One region of the Nocardia sp. NPDC058244 genome, then DNA from elsewhere that is predicted to be linked to it. Evidence: riboswitches for the same ligand, from Rfam matches in the RefSeq annotation. Region 1 holds a riboswitch; the other holds the start of a gene.
The links. A riboswitch is a leader RNA that binds a small molecule or an ion and turns the genes downstream of it on or off. The one in region 1 is predicted to bind S-adenosylmethionine.
Positions count from the first base shown of each region.

Region 2: linked by a shared signal. The riboswitch ahead of ACFVW6_RS02710 (AfsA-related hotdog domain-containing protein) and the one ahead of ACFVW6_RS23600 (bifunctional o-acetylhomoserine/o-acetylserine sulfhydrylase) in region 1 are both predicted to bind S-adenosylmethionine.

Region 1 covers NZ_JBHVWX010000007.1:303,078-307,479, forward strand. Annotated here, with positions in the region: gene ACFVW6_RS23595 (homoserine O-acetyltransferase) at 1-934, opposite strand, end outside; gene ACFVW6_RS23600 (bifunctional o-acetylhomoserine/o-acetylserine sulfhydrylase) at 931-2,247, opposite strand; SAM riboswitch class IV at 2,328-2,438, opposite strand; gene ACFVW6_RS23605 (TetR family transcriptional regulator) at 2,502-3,242, opposite strand; gene ACFVW6_RS23610 (MFS transporter) at 3,378-4,402, shown strand, end outside.
Region 2 covers NZ_JBHVWX010000001.1:566,552-570,953, reverse strand. Annotated here, with positions in the region: gene ACFVW6_RS02720 (hypothetical protein) at 1-199, opposite strand, end outside; gene ACFVW6_RS02715 (HAD family hydrolase) at 193-909, opposite strand; gene ACFVW6_RS02710 (AfsA-related hotdog domain-containing protein) at 906-1,682, opposite strand; SAM riboswitch class IV at 1,697-1,814, opposite strand; gene ACFVW6_RS02705 (SRPBCC family protein) at 1,959-2,411, shown strand; gene ACFVW6_RS02700 (MarR family winged helix-turn-helix transcriptional regulator) at 2,471-2,917, opposite strand; gene ACFVW6_RS02695 (SMP-30/gluconolactonase/LRE family protein) at 3,032-3,991, shown strand; gene ACFVW6_RS02690 (alpha/beta fold hydrolase) at 3,992-4,402, opposite strand, start outside.

The DNA of each region.
Region 1 (4,402 bases):
GCGCCGCGGCGACCCCGCCCCGGCCGCGGCCGATGTCGTGGCGGTTCATGGCCTCGCTGAGCAGCACATAGGTGGCCGGATCGAAGCGCTGACACAGCTTCTCGGCCTGGTGCTCGAGGTAGCTCTGCACCGCGTAGCGCCCGCCCGTCCACGGATCCTCGTCGCCCTGGGGGCGATTGGTGAAGCGGTGGTCGAGCTCGCCCTCGGTGCGGTAGGTCAGGTGCGCGATGCGCCGGGCCAGGCCCATGCCGGTCATCGGCGCGCGGCCGGTGCCGTGGTAATCGCCGTCCTGCCAGTCGGGGTCGGCCTTGATGACGGCCATCTGGGTGGTCTGGGTACCGATCTGGTCGGCGGTGGCGCGGGCGCCGACGGCCAGCACCAGCGCGGCCGCGGCCCGTCCCGGCTGTCCGACAATCCACTCCAGCACCCGCATGCCGCCCATCGACCCGCCGACGACGGCGGCCAGCCGCTCGATCCCGAACAGATCGAGCAGCCGCGCCTCGGCGGTGACCTGGTCACGAATGGTCAGGTCGGGAAAGCGGGAACCCCACGGCGCGCCGTCGGGCGCGAGCGAGGACGGTCCGGTGCTGCCCTTGCAGCCGCCGAGCACGTTCGTCGCGATCACACACCACTCGTCGGTGTCGATCGGCGCGCCGGGGCCGACCATGCCCTCCCACCAGCCGGGCTGGGCGTTGTCGGCGCTGGCGATGACGTGCGAGTCGCCGGTGAGGGCGTGCTCGACGAGCACCACGTTGTCGAGCGTGGGCGAGAGCTCACCCCAGCGCTGCACCGCCAGCCGCACATCGGGGACGACGGCGCCGTTCTCCAGCGCCACCTCCCCGATGGCGACCACGCCGAGTCGCCCGTCCGGCGGTGGCAGCAGGGCCACCCCGGTTGCGGGACGGGCGATCGGCGATTCGGTGCTCACAGTCACGTGTTCGCCGCCGCGAAACCGGCGCGCAGATCCGCCAGGATGTCGTCGATTCCCTCGATGCCCACGGCGAGCCGGACCAGCCCCGGAGTGACGCCGGAAGCCAGCTGCTCCTCGGGCGTCAGCTGCGAGTGCGTGGTGGACGCCGGGTGAATCACGAGAGAACGCACATCACCGATGTTAGCGACATGGCTGTGGAGGCTGAGCGCGTCCACGAACTTCTTGCCCGCGTCGACACCGCCGCGCAGCTCGAACGCGACGATCGCGCCCGCGCCCTTGGGCGCCAGCTGCTTGGCCCGCGCGTGCCACGGCGAGGTCTCCAGACCCGCGTAGTGGACGGCCTCGACGCCCGGCTGCTCGGCGACGAACTTCGCCACGGCCTCGGCGTTGGCCACGTGCCGCTCGACCCGCAGGCTCAGCGTCTCGATGCCCTGGGCGATGAGGAACGCGTTGAACGGCGACACCGCAGCGCCCAGGTCGCGCAGCAACTGCACGCGGGCCTTGAGCGCGAACGCGGGCGCGCCCAGGTCGGCGAATACCGCGCCGTGGTAGCTGGGGTCGGGCTCGGTGAAACCGGGGAAGCGGGCGTTGCCGTCGGCGTCACGCACGGTCCAATCGAAGGTGCCGCCGTCGACGATCACGCCGGCCACCGCGGCGCCGTGGCCGCCCAGGTACTTGGTCGCCGAGTGCACGACGATGTCGGCGCCGTGGGCCAGCGGCTGGATCAGGTACGGGGTCGCGACGGTGTTGTCGACGATCAGCGGGATGCCCGCCTTGTGCGCGATCTCGGCGATGCCGGGGATGTCGAACACGGCGCTGCTGGGGTTGGCGATGGTCTCGCCGTAGAACGCCTTGGTGTTGGGCCGGATGGCGGCCTGCCACTGCGCCAGGTCGTCGGGATCCTCGACGAAGGAGACCTCGATGCCGAGCTTGGGCAGCGAGTAGTGGAACAGGTTGTACGTGCCGCCGTAGAGGTGCGGGCTGGACACGATGTGGTCGCCCGCGTTGGCGAGGTTCAGGATCGCGAAGGTCTCGGCGGCCTGGCCCGAGGCCAGCAGCAGCGCCGCGACGCCACCCTCGAGCGCGGCGACGCGCTGCTCGACCGCGTCCTGGGTGGGGTTCATGATCCGGGTGTAGATGTTGCCCGGCTCGGCGAGCCCGAACAGCGCGGCGGCGTGATCGGTGTCGCGGAAGGTGTAGGAGGTGGTCTGGTAGATCGGCAGCGCCCGCGCGTTGGTGGCCGCGTCGGGGGCCTGGCCCGCGTGGATCTGCTTGGTCTCGAAGGACCAGTTCTCGGGCAGGGCAGAGTCGGTCATGAAAAGCTCCAGGGTTGTTCGCCGGGGTATCGCGTCAGATGGGTTGGATCGACGGACAACAACACATGGGGGCCTCCTGCGATGCGCGCTTGCTCCCGGCCTTCGGGAGCCCGGTCATCACCCGGAGCACCCCACCGCAGCTGGAGGGTTGCCGACCAGCGAGCCGGGGCTTGGCGCTGGTACTCATGACCTTGCCGTCATGTTAACCGGCCGTTGCGTCCGCGCGGAAACTTCCCCCGGTTTCGTCGCCTGGATCACTCCGCCGCCGGTGTGCCGAGCCCTGGCGTGTCGGCCTCGGGCCGGGCGCCGCAGATGCGGCGGAGCTCGTGGTAGGCGCGCAGGATGGCGGCCTTGGTGACCTGCGCGGCGGCCTCCGGCGTCGCGCTCAGCAGCCCGTCCTCGACCGCGGCGATCGAGAGGTGGCACAGCATCTGCCAGGTGCCCGCCACCAGCCGGACCGAGAAGTCGTCGGGCGTGGTGGACATCCGCTCGGCCAGCTGGGCGCAGACCGCGACGTTCTTCTTCTCGGCGTACTCGAGCGCGCGCGCGTTCACGGCCTGGCTGGACCGCATGATCCGCTGCATCTGCAGGAACTGGCGCAGGAACCGCACGCCGTCGGCGTCGGCCTCGGAATCGACGACCTGCAGGTAGGCGCCGCACAGCGCGCCGAGTTCGTCGCCGGTGCGCGGCTGCTCGCCCAGCGCCTCGGCCACGGTGAGCCCGAAATCGTCGATCGGGGCGAGCACGATGTCTTCCTTCATCGGGAAGTACCGGTTGACCGTGCGCGGGGAGACGTCGGCACCCGCGGCGATCTGCTCGACCGTCGTGGCGTCGAATCCCTGCGCGTCGCACAGGCTCAGCCCGATCTCGACGATGGCGGCCCTGGTCTGGCGCTTCTTGCGCTCGCGCAGGCCGGTCGGGGCGTGGCGGGCCGCGAGCGGGCCTGCCGGTTCGGTCATCCGGTCGCCGGTGATCGGAGTGGTCGAGTCCAGCATCTCTCCAGCCTACCGTCCCGCCCGATTCGTCTGTCTTTTCACGACAAATGGCGCAGTCAGACATTTTGCTCTTGACGCCAATTGTCCCACGGTGCCAGGATTGAGCGCGAGCCTTCGAGTGACTAGGAGTCCGTGGTGACCGGCATCGAGACAGCAGCGAAACAGACTGATCCGCAATCGAATTCGAGACGCTGGTGGGCGCTGGCCGTGCTCGCCTCCGCGCAACTGATGGTGATCCTCGACGCCACCGTCGTGACGATCGCGCTCCCGTTCGCCCAGAAAGACCTCGGCATCAGCGAGGGCGACAAACAGTGGGCGCTCACCGCCTACACGCTGATCTTCGGCGGCCTGCTGCTGCTCGGCGGCCGGATGGCCGACTATCTCGGGCGCAGGCGGATCTTCCTGATCGGCCTGGTCGGGTTCGCCGCCGCGTCGGCCCTGGCCGGACTCGCCCAGGACGGGTTGCAGCTGTTCCTCGGCCGCGGTCTGCAGGGCGCGTTCGCCGCGCTGCTCGCGCCCTCGGCGCTGTCGCTGCTGTCGGTGACGTTCACCGACGTGAAGGAGCGGGCCCGCGCGTTCGCGGTGTTCGCCGGCATCTCGGCAGGCGGGGTCGCGTTCGGGCTGATCGTGGGCGGAGCGCTCACCGAGTACGTGTCGTGGCGCTGGACGCTGCTGATGAACACCCCGGTCGCGATCGTCGCGCTGCTCGGCGCGCTGGCGGTCATCGTGCGCGATGTGCCCGCGCCGCGCCTCGGCGGTTACGACCTGCCCGGCGCCGTCACGGTGACGCTCGGGCTGGTGTCGATCGTCTACGGATTCAGCCGGGCCGCCGAGGACGGCTGGCTCGCCGGCAGCACGCTCGGCCTGCTCGGGGTGGGCTTCGCGCTGCTGATCGCCTTCGTCGTCATCGAGGCGCGGTCGTCGAATCCGCTCCTGCCGCTGCGGATTCCGGGGGAGGTCAACCGGGGTGGCGCGCTGCTGGCCGCGCTGCTCATCCCGATCGCCATGTTCGCGATGTTCCTGTTCCTGAGCTTCTACTACCAGAACACGCTCGGCTACTCGCCCCTGAAAGCGGGCGTCGCGTTCCTGCCGTTCCCGGTGGGCATCGCGGTCTCGGCCGGCGTCACCAGCGCGCTGATGCCCAAGCTCGGCCCGCGTCC
Region 2 (4,402 bases), on a different contig from region 1:
GCAGGTTCTCGCCGAACGCGGGCAGCGGTGTGTCGGCCGCGACGACGGCCCGGCCCCAGCGCCGCGTGACGCTGCCGTCGGGCCCAGCCTCGTTCAGGAAACCGACGACGAGGAAGTCGCCGTCGGCGTCCACGATCTCGCTGGGCGGGTACAGCGGACCCTGCGTCGTCGGGGTCAGGTCGTAGATCCGTTTCACCACGCGGACACCACCTTTCGATCGTCGGACAGTGCGGTGCCGTCGACGTCCCCGACCCGGTCACCGAGCGAGCCCCAGGCCGCGGTCGCGGCGGCCAGCAGGTGCGGGTCGTCGCCGCGCCGGAAGGGGTGCGCGACGATCCAGAGGAACGGCAGGTCGGTGCCGTGATCGCCGTAGCCCCAGGTGTCGTCGGTGCTGATGCCGTGCTCGCGCAGGAACGCCACCACCGCTTCGCCTTTGGCTTCGCCGATCATGGGGCGCAACACCTCGCCGGTCAGCGCACCGCGCTCGTCGAGCACCGGTTCGGTCGCGATGAGGTGATCGGCGCCCACCGCCGCGGCCACCGGGGCGATCGCGGGCGCGAACGAGCCGGACACCAGCACGGTGCGCACGCCCGATTCCCGGTGCGCGCGCAGCGCTTCCAGGGTGTCGAGATAGAAGGCGCCGCCCGCGGCCGCGTACGCGTCGAACCAGCGCTGCCCCGATTCCGCCAGCGCGGTGTAGGCCACGCCGCGGAAGAGCCGGTAATAGTGCCGGTTGATCTCCTCGCGTGGCGTACCGGCGTCCGCGCGCTCCTTGATCTCGTCGGTGACGCGCGTGTACTCGCTGCCGTCGTCACCGTGCTCGGCGAGCCAGTGCCGCAGGAACGCGAACATGCTCTTGACGGTGATCAGCGTTTCGTCGACGTCGAAGAACGCCGCGCCCGCGCTCATGCCGACTCCGCGAGGTGCGCGGTGACCGCCTCGGCGGCCTTGGCGCGCTCGATCCGCGCGATGCGCTCGTTGGGCAGCGCGGTGAACTCGATGCGCGCGTCGGCCACGGTCTTGCCGAACTGGCGGACCTCGGTCTCGATGACGAACCGCAACTTGCCGGGATCGTCCAGCGAGACCGGGGTCAACCGGGCGTGCAGGGTCGCGGGCAGCGGGAACAGGAACGAGGTGAACCGCAGGTCCACGTTGTTCCACACGATGTAGAAGTGCTCGCGCGGGTTGCGCACGCCGTATTCGAGTTCGAAGGCGGCCAGGAACAGCTGGCGCACCGCCTCGATCACCACGATGCCCTGCACGTGCTCGCCGGTCTGATGGTCGAGCAGCAGTTCGTTATCGCTGTCCAGGCGCAGATCGGCGTGGAAGACGTGCTCCTGCTCCCTGGTCAGCCCCGCCAGCAGCACATTGGAGTGCTGGTACTTGTGCACGTGATGCCTGCGGGCGGGTTCGGCGATCTCGCCGATCACCCGCAGCCCGGCGCCCGAGGTCTTCGCGACGTGCTCGAGATAGTCGAGATCGTGCCGGGTGATGCCCTGCCCCAGGTGCACCGTCAACTCCCGATCGGTCAGTCGACCGCCGCGCAGCTGGGCGACCAGGCCCGACACGGTGTGCACCCGCTCATCCGCGGAGATGCCGAGGAACCGGTCGGCCACCACGACGAACGTGGTCGCGACCGTTTCCTCGGCACGGGTGGTGGAGTCGAGTTGGACTACAGACATGGATGGACCCTCCAGAAGGACGCTTACGACAGGGAGGAACTCCCCCGCCATCCGGTCGTCACCCGGAGCACCCCGCCGCCGATGGAGGGTTGCCGCCCAGCAAGCCGGGGCTCGAAGCTGGAACTCGTGACCGTGGAACGAAAATTATTCGGCCCCAAACCTTTTGACCAGCGTTGCGACCAGGCTGCGAAAAATCCGACCGGGGGCGGAGGATCCCCAGGTCGACGATGCCTATGCTGTGCGTGACAGACCGTCACACCCATCCCGGAGGCACCGTTGCCGAACAATCTCGAAGCCAGCATCGACATCGCCGCAGCGCCGGAGAAAGTGTGGTCGATCCTGGCCGACCTGCGCCGCGTCTCCGAACTCAGCCCGACGACGCTCAAGATGATCGCCCTCGGCGGGGTCCGTGACGGCGCGTTCACCGTCAACGTCAACAAGGTCGGCTGGAAGATCTACCCGACCACCTCGCGCATCGTGACCTTCGAGCCGAACAAGTCCTTCGCGTTCCGGATGAACGAGAACCGCACGGTGTGGCGCTACGACCTCGTGCCCACCGCCACCGGCACCCGGGTGGTGGAGACCCGCACCGTCGACGCCAAGGGCCTGCCCGGCTGGCTGCGCGGGACCATCAAGGTGGCGATGGGCGGCGAGCAGAAGTTCGAGGCCGACCTGGTCGCCGGGATGCGGGAGACGCTGAGCAAGGTCAAGGCCGCCGCGGAGCGCTGACCCGCACGACACCCGAGAGCCCGCCGGATGATCCGGCGGGCTCTTCGTCGTTCACGGGGTCAGAGGTCGGCGCGGATCTCGTCGAGCGCCTCCGCCGTGCGGGTGAGCAGGGCCGTGACCGCGGCCAGTTCCGCGGCGGTGAACCGCGCGGCGAGGTCGCGTTCCACCGCGACGGCGCGGACGTCGGCGGCCGCGGTCACCTCCCGGCCCGCTTCGGTCAGCCGGGTCTCCAGCACGTTCCTGTGCCATTCGTGCGGTGTCCGCTCGACCAGGCCGCGGTCCTGGAGGTTGGTCAGCACGGTGTTCATGGTCGGCGGCGTCACCCCGGCCAGCCGGGCCAGCGCCGCGGCGGAGATGCCGGGGTTCTCGGCCAGGTGCAGCAGGGCGCTGTACTGCGGAACGGTCAGCCCGGCCGGCTTCAGCGCGGCGGTCTTCGCCGCGATCAGGGACTGCTCGGCGCGCTTGATATACGTGCCGAGCCTCTCGGCGGCGGGCATGGACGTCATGGGTGCATGCTATCCGCCCATCATCTCGTAATGCCCTTGACGATCATTAGAACTCTAACTTACATTCCTGCCTATCACTTGATGTCTGGCATTACATCACTGAGAGGCTTCATCATGATCAGGACCAGCGCCACCCTCGCCCTGGCCGTCGCCTGCCTGTCCGTCACCGCGTGCGGCACCGCCGCCACACCCCGGCTGAGCACCGCTTACGAGCTGCCCGGCAGCGCCGTCTATCCCGAGGGCATCGCGGTGGACGCGCGCTCCGGCGACAGCTATGTGGGCTCGTTCGCCGACGGGGCCGTCTATCGCGCCGCCCCGGGCGCGACGCGAGCGGAGGTGTTCCTGCCCCCGGGCGCCGACGGCCGCAAGACCACCAACGGCCTGCGGGTCGACCGGGACGGCAGGCTGTGGGTGATCGATTCGAGCGCCGGTGTCGCCGTGTACGACACCGGGTCGCGTGCACTGCTGGCCTCGTTCGCGGTGCCGGACAGCGCGCCACGATTCGTCAACGATCTCGACTTCGGCGCCGACGGCAGCGCCTACCTGACCGACAGCGTGCGCAATGTCGTCTACCGGGTGGGCCCGGACCGGGTGTCAAAGGGCAGCGGGGACTTGGAGATCGGTTACGACCTGAGCCCGGTACTCGGTCCGCGCGATCCACAGGTCTTCGAGCTGAACGGGATCGTCGCCGATCCGGCGGACGGGTACCTGCTGGTCGTCGCGATGTCGGCGGGCGAGCTGTACCGGATCGATCCGAGCGGCGCCGAGCCGATCCGCAAGGTCGCGCTGACCGGTGGCGATGTGCGCCACGGCGACGGCATGGAACTGCGCGACGGCACCCTGTGGGTGGTCCACAACACCGAGAACACCCTCAGCCGGTGGACCGTCGCCGACCACGGTGCCACCGCGACGCGAGTCGCCGAATTCCACGATCCCGCACTGGCTGTCCCCACCACCATGGCGCACGTCGGCGATCGGGCGCTGGTCGTGTCGTCACAGTTCGACAAGGGCGGACCGCTGGGCGACACAGGGACGCCGGGGACCTTCGTGGTGACGGCGGTCGACGGGTTCTGATCAGGTCTCGGCGACGAATTCCCGCAGTACCGCGACGAATTCGTCCGGCTGCTCGACCTGCGGGGAGTGCCCTGCGTGTTCGACCAGGTGGGTGCGCGCGCCCGCCGCCGCGTAGCGGTCCAGGGTGGCGGTGCTGTCGTAGAGGTGGTCGTGGCGGCCGTGGATCGCCAGGACCGGCAGGTCGAGGGCGGCTGCCCGAGCGTCGAGGGGACGCGCGGCGAGGTCGTCGCCCCGGGGACCCGCGGCGTAGGCCAGGCCGGCGGGCACGGCCGCGCGGAAGTCGCGCACCACCGCGTCGGCCAGGCCGGGCGCGGAGTCGTAGCGGAAGCGCGGCGCGAACGCGGTCCGGTTCGCCAGCCGGACCACCAGGGCCGGTGTCCAGCGCTGCGCCAGCCGGACCGTCCACGGGCG